2 regions of the Devosia sp. Root105 genome follow, and region 2 is predicted to be linked to the other one. Evidence: riboswitches for the same ligand, from Rfam matches in the RefSeq annotation. Region 2 holds a riboswitch; the other holds the start of a gene.
The links. A riboswitch is a leader RNA that binds a small molecule or an ion and turns the genes downstream of it on or off. The one in region 2 is predicted to bind thiamine pyrophosphate.
Positions count from the first base shown of each region.

Region 1 (3,400 bases), on a different contig from region 2:
GCGCGAGTACCACAGCACCGAATCGCGCAGCCAGGTGGCGGGCGTGGTGGTCACCTTCCAGTCCGCCCGGTTGGCGTCATACTCGGCCTTGTACGGCCAGGCCGGCTCCTCCGCCCCGGTGAGAATCCCTGCATCGAACCCCATCACCGCCAGCGGCACCTTGAACGTCGACGCTGGCGAGGTCGGCGTGGCGCAACCGCCGCCCTCCTGCAGCCGCACCGCGCCGCTTTCGGCGTCGACTATCAACGTGCATACCACTTCCGCCCGGCTCGCGGACACGGCGGCAAGGCTCAGCAATAATGCTGCAATCAGAACTTTCACGAATGGCCCCAAGCTCTTAAAGACCGCGACATGTAGCGGGGATTTGGGCGGAATTTCGCCGGAACGGGGGTTTTCGACCGATAGAGACGGCCCCCTTCCGGCCTCCCCCATAAAGGGGGAGGTGAAGAGTCGGGCTTGTGGCCCGATAGTGCCTGAAACTCGATGCGGCACCTCCCCCTTTATGGGGGAGGATGGGAGGGGGCCGTCTCTATCAGTCAGCGTTTCTCCAGCAGCAGCTTCGCAATCAGCTGCGCCAAGTACTTCCGCGGCAGGATCAGCAAATACGGCGCATGCACGCCTTCCTCCGGCACGATCCGGAACGGCCCGGTCAGCGCCTCGTTCGAGGTGCCCGTCCGCACCCCTGGCGCGAGCTTCACCGCGTCGAGCGGGTATTTCAGCCCTTCCGAAGTCCAGAAGGTTATCGCCGCCAGCGGGTGGATCGAGACGCGCTCGCCCGGATCGACGGTGAACGAGAACGCCTTGGTCAGCGGCAGCGCCACGTCCTCTTCGTCGACCAGCACGATCTTCCGCTTTGCCGCATATTTGGCCACCGCATCGAGCGCGGCCAGCGTGTGGTCGAAGCGTCGACCGGTCATCCCCAGCGCCACCGTTACCGGGGCGCGGGTCGAATAGAGCGACTTCTCGAAATCGGTGGTTTCCTGTTCGCTGATCTGCATTAGCCGGGTCTTGCCCAGCCAGGAGTGCGGGTTCTTCAGCGAATCGAAATCGCCGATGATCAGCTCGGGCTTGAGGCCGGCCTCGACGATCTGGTCGGCTCCGCCATCGGCTCCGACCAGATGGCCGCCCGAAGCGTAGAGCTCGCGCAGGAGGTCGAAATCGACCGTCCCGCCGCCAACGATGACCATCAGGTCGTCAAAGACCGCAACGGAAGTCTGGGGGGCACGCGCTTGCACGGAGGGAAAACTCTGTCTATCTGTCAGCTGTCTCGCTGGGGTGTTCCGGGCCTTCCGGAGCTGAGAGTTACCCATTGAACCTGAACCAGGTCATGCTGGCGGAGGAAGTTCGAGATGGCAAGGGCGCGACAGCGTCCGATCCATTGACGTCCCCTTCATTCACATGGCCGCAACCGAAGGGAACGATTTATGCGCTCGTTCGCACACTTCGCGTTGGCGGCAGTCATCTGCGCCACCGCCCTGCCTGTCCTCGCCGAGGACAAGCCGATCCTCAACATCTACACCTATGATGGCTTCGCCGCCGAATGGGGGCCCGGCCCCGGCCTCAAGGCCGGCTTCGAGCAGACCTGCAACTGCACCATCGAGTGGACGACCTCCGAGGACGCTATCTCGAACCTCCGTAAGGTGCAGCTCGAGGGCACCGCGACCAAGGCCGATGTCGTGCTCGGCCTCGATACCGCGACCTCGGGCGAAGCTCGCGCCACCGGCCTGTTTGCCCCGCACGGCCTCGCTCCTGAGGGCCTGGTGCTGCCGTGGAACGACGCCGAGTTCGTGCCCTTCGATTACGGCTATTTCGCCTTTGTCTATGACAAGCAGAAGACGCCCAACCCGCCGACCTCGTTCGAGGAGCTCATCGCGCTGCCCGCGAGCTTCAAGATCGTCATCGAGGACCCGCGCTCGTCGACACCCGGCCTCGGCAATGTGCTGTGGGTCGAGGCCGCCTATGGCGACCGCGCGCCGGAGATCTGGAAGGGCCTGAAGCCGCACGTTCTCACCATGACCCGCGGCTGGTCGGAAGCCTATGGCCTGTTCCTCGACGGCCAGGCTGACATGGTGCTGAGCTACACCACCTCACCCGCCTATCACGCCATCGCCGAAGACAAGCACAACTACGCCTATGCCCCCTTCACCGAAGGCTATGTCGCGCAGGTCGAGGTGGCCGGCGTGCTGAAGAGCTCCGATCAACCGGAGCTCGCCAAGGCCTTCCTCGCTTACCTCACGACGCCGGAAGCGCAGAAGATCATCCCCACTACCAACTGGATGTATCCGGTGATCGACCTCGGCGCCGACCTGCCCGCCGAGTTCGGCAAGCCGCCGGCAAAAGTGCTGGCGATCGACGAAGCCGCGCTTGCCGCCAATGGCCGGGCCTGGGTCGATGCTGCTCTCGCCGCGCTCCAGTAACCTGGTGCTGCCGCACCGTCCGCTCCGGCTCATCGCCGGGGCGGGCATCGCAGCGGCCATCGCCACGCTGGTGGCGCTGGTGCTGCTGGCGATCCTCGCCACCGCGGCGGGCGAACCGTCACGCCAATCGAGCGTCGACGTCTGGCACCTGGTGTCGATGACCGCCATCCAGGCCGGGCTCACCACCGTACTGTCGCTGCTCGTCGGCACGGCGCTGGCCTGGGCGCTGAACCGGCTGCGTTTCCCCGGCCGCGACCTGATCGTCGGGCTGTTCGCCTCCGCCATCGTCACCCCCGGCCTGATCGTCGCCTTCGGCCTGCTCTCGGTCTGGGGCCGCGCCGGCTGGGTCAACCAGCTCTCGCTGGCCGTAACCGGCCACCCGCTCGAGGTGCCGCTGTTCGGCCTCGGCGGCATTCTCGCTGCCCATGTCATCCTCGATGCGTCGTTCGCCGCCCGTATCCTCCTCGCCCGGCTCGATGCCATTCCGGAAAAGCGCCTGAAGACCGGCCAGAGCCTCGGACTCGGCGCCTGGCAGCGCTTTGAGGTGATTGATTGGCCGATGCTGCGCACCACGCTGCCCGGCCTCGCCGCCATCATCTTCCTCCTCGCCTTCACCAGTTTCCCCATCGTCTTGCTGCTCGGCGGCGGCCCAGCCAACCAGACGCTGGAAGTGGCGATCTACGCCGCGGTGCGCCTTGATTTCGACCTCCGCGGTGCCGTCACCCTGGCGCTGGTGCAGATCGGCATCTGCTCGGCCATCATCATCGCCGCGTCTGCCTTTGCGCCCATATCGGCCAGCACCGGCGGCTCGACCCCGCCGCGCTGGCGTGACGGGACTGCCGCGCGCATCGCGCAATGGACCGTCCTCGTCTTCGGCATCGTCGGCTTCGCGCTGCCGTTGCTCGCCATCCTCATCGACGGCATTGGGCCCGGCATCATCGAGGTGGCGAGCCGCCTCAGCTTCTGGAAGGCGCTCGGCACCA
Region 1 is NZ_LMCR01000017.1:393,237-396,636, reverse strand. Features, by position in the region: gene blaOXA (class D beta-lactamase) at 1-321, opposite strand, end outside; gene ASC68_RS20425 (thiamine diphosphokinase) at 537-1,187, opposite strand; TPP riboswitch at 1,262-1,359, shown strand; gene thiB (thiamine ABC transporter substrate binding subunit) at 1,425-2,417, shown strand; gene ASC68_RS20415 (hypothetical protein) at 2,392-3,400, shown strand, end outside.
Region 1: linked by a shared signal. The riboswitch ahead of thiB (thiamine ABC transporter substrate binding subunit) and the one ahead of ASC68_RS05260 (YkoF family thiamine/hydroxymethylpyrimidine-binding protein) in region 2 are both predicted to bind thiamine pyrophosphate.

Region 2 (3,400 bases):
CGAAAGCGTCTTCGGCTGGACGAGTGAAGGCAAGAACATCGACCGGCGCGGAGCCGGACCGATGAACGCCTCGGTGTTCGGGCGCGGCGCGGGCGAAGGGTTCGGGGTGCATATCTGCACCGGCCCCATCTACGTGCGCGGGGCGGAGCCCGGCGACGTGATCGAGGTTGAAATCATCGACATCCGGCCCCGGCCCAGCGGCAATCCGCTGCACACCGGCAAGGCCTTCGCCTCGAACGCCTCGGCCTGGTGGGGGTACCAGTATGGTGATCTGCTCGACCGGGCGAAGCGCGAGACCGTCACCATCTTCGAGATCGATCTCGAGCGCCCCCAAGAGGCTCGTCCGCTCTACAGCTACGTGTGGCAGCCGCAGGCCGATCCGTTCGGCGTCGTGCACAAGACCATGGATTACCCCGGCGTACCGGTCGATCACACTCTGGTCGAGCATCGCGCCGTGCTCGAAGGTATCGCCATTCCGGCGCGCCTGCATTTCGGCTTCGTGGCGCTGGCGCCGCGGGAGTCCGAACTCGTCGATTCTATCCCGCCGAGCTATTTCGGCGGCAATATCGACAATTGGCGCGCCGGCAAGGGGTCCCGGATCTACCTGCCGGTATCGGTGGAGGGCGGCCTGCTCTCGATGGGCGACGGGCACTTCGCCCTGTCCGACGGCGAGATCAACGGCACTGGGCTTGAATGCTCGCTGACCGGTGACATCCGCATCCGCCTCCACAAGGCTGGAGCCGCCGACGCAGCGGCCTGTGTCACCGGGCTCAAGGCGCCGTTGATCGAGACCCCCGACAGTTGGGTGATCCAGAGTTTCAGCCACCTCAACTACCTGCGCGATCTCGGTCGCAATGCCCAGGCTGAGGTCTATCAGAAGTCGACCGTGGACCTGGCGCTGCGCAACGCCTTCCGGCAGACGCGCCGGTTCCTGATGGACGTCTACGGACTGAACGAAGACGAGGCGCTGACCATCATGTCGCTCGCCGTCGATTTCGGCGTGACCCAGGTTGCGGACGGCAACTTCGGCGTCCATGCCGTTATCGACAAGGCGATCTTCCGCGGTCGCAGCATGCGCTAGCCGAACCTAGCGAGTACGAAGCCGGCCCGCGTCAACCCGGTGCATACTGCGTCCGGCCAATGATGGGCACGCCAGCGCCAATCAACCCAAATCCGAAAGCCACCTCTTCCAGAGCCGACCCAACCGTGGTCTAAGCAACGCCATCCACAGGGGTGCTCCGTATTGCCGGGGCTGAGATGCTGCACGCTAAGTGCGCGGACCCTAAAGCTGATCTGGGTAATACCAGCGGAGCGAGGCGGGCGATGTTTTCCGGCGCACAGATTTCCCTTTATCCCATGGCCGACGATTTCGTCGGCGTCATCCTGTCGGCGCTTGGCGCGCTCGATCCCTATCGGGACCGGCTGCGCATCGAGACCGACGATCTCTCGACCCTCCTGGTCGGGCCGCCGGAGGTGTTGTTTCCGGCCATGCGCGACCTCTTCGTCGCAGCGGCGCAGGCCGGCAAGCATGTCACCTTCTCAGCCGCCATTTCACGCGGCTGTCCTGGTGAGCCCGATGAGGCGATCTGCAACACCAACGCGCTCGCCGATCCGCTCGAACCGCTGGCCGTCCGCCAGGCGACCGCCCATGCGGCTGTCGCCTCGGCAGCCGCAACCGGCCAATCCATAGCCGCCCAGTTCTCGCTTTACGTGATGGGCACCGGCCAGCACATGGACGAGATCTATGGCTGCATCGACTTCCTGAAGAGCTCAGGTGTGTTCGATCGCTCCAAGCACTTCTGCTCGGTGCTGCGCGGCGATGCCGGTCCGGTGTTTGCGACGCTGGCCGAGGCCTTCTGCCGGTTCGGGCCGCCCGAAGGACACGTCACCATCGACCTGACCGTTTCCGCGAACAGCCCGACCGCCCGCTAAGGCACGTCTGCTTTTCCTTCAAGGTCCATGTCGATGCCTTTCATCCGCCCGGTCGCGGCACGCGCCGCAACAGCCTTCAGCCGCCTGTGGCCTGCCCTGCTCTCGGTCGGCGGCCTGATCCTCCTCTGGGAGGCCTATGCCCAGTTTTCGGGGATCCCACCGACCACACTGCCCTCGCCCTCCCGGGTGCTGATGCAGGCCGCACTGCAGCATCGGGCACTGTGGGACAACACGCTCCCCACCCTCACCGCCACCCTCCTCGGCTTTGCCTGCTCGGTCTCGGCCGCCTTCGCCTTTTCGGTGCTGATCGACTTCTTCCGGCCGCTGCGGCGCGCCCTGCTGCCGGTCTTTGTCATCAGCCAGACCCTGCCGATGATCGCCATCGCGCCGCTGGTGGTGCTGTGGTTCGGCTTCGGCCTCGCGCCCAAGATAATGCTGGTGGCGCTGGTCACCTTCTTTCCAATGCTGATCGCGCTGGTGCAGGGCTATGCCGCCACCGCCGACGAGATCGAGCAACTGGTGGCCTCGATGGGTGCGCCACGCTGGCGCATCTTCCTCATCGCCCGCCTGCCCTCGGCCCTGCCCTTCTTCTTCGCCGGCCTCAGGATCTCCATCACCTATGCCGTGGTCGGCGCGATCTTCTCCGAGTATGCCGGCGCGGCCAAAGGGCTTGGCATCTATATCCTCAACGCCAAGAACAACTTCCGCCCCGACCTCGTGCTGGCCGCCGTCACGGTCAGCGCCACCTTGACGCTGCTCCTGTTCGGAGCGACCGTTCTGATCCAGCGCCTGTCGATGCCCTGGCTGCGCCTCTCCGGGAGCGAAAGCCTATGAGCGCCGCGCGCCTCGAACTGCGCGGCATCGCTAAAGCCTTCGGCGATCTCCAGGTGTTGGGCGAGCTGTCCATCGCCGTTGGCAAAGGCGAGTTCGTTTCCATTCTCGGCCCATCCGGTTCGGGTAAATCCACCATCTTCAAGCTGTTGACCGGGGCCTTGCGCCCCGACACCGGCGCCATGCTGTTCGATGGCGCCCCGCTTCAGCCCGACCACCGCCCTTTCGCCTTCATGCCGCAGCGCGACGCCTTGATGGATTGGCGGCGGATCATCGACAACACGACATTGGGCCTCGAGGTGCAGGGCATCGGGCGCACCGCGGCGCGCCGGCGCGTGGCGCCACTGTTCGCCGAGTTCGGCCTTTCCGGCTTCGAGCACCACTATCCTGCCCAGCTCTCCGGCGGCATGCGCCAGCGCGCGGCGCTGCTCCGTACCGTGGTGCAGGACAAGGACATGCTGCTGCTCGACGAGCCGTTCGGCGCGCTCGATGCTCTCACCCGCGCCGATATGCAACGCTGGCTCGAAACCATGTGGAGCCGCCACGGCTGGACCACCCTCCTCGTTACCCATGACGTGCGCGAAGCGGTGCTGCTGTCCGACCGCATCTATGTGCTGTCGGCCCGCCCTGGCCGCGT
Region 2 is NZ_LMCR01000001.1:1,099,098-1,102,497, reverse strand. Features, by position in the region: gene ASC68_RS05265 (acetamidase/formamidase family protein) at 1-1,081, shown strand, start outside; TPP riboswitch at 1,220-1,333, shown strand; gene ASC68_RS05260 (YkoF family thiamine/hydroxymethylpyrimidine-binding protein) at 1,324-1,932, shown strand; gene ASC68_RS05255 (ABC transporter permease) at 1,960-2,766, shown strand; gene ASC68_RS05250 (ABC transporter ATP-binding protein) at 2,763-3,400, shown strand, end outside.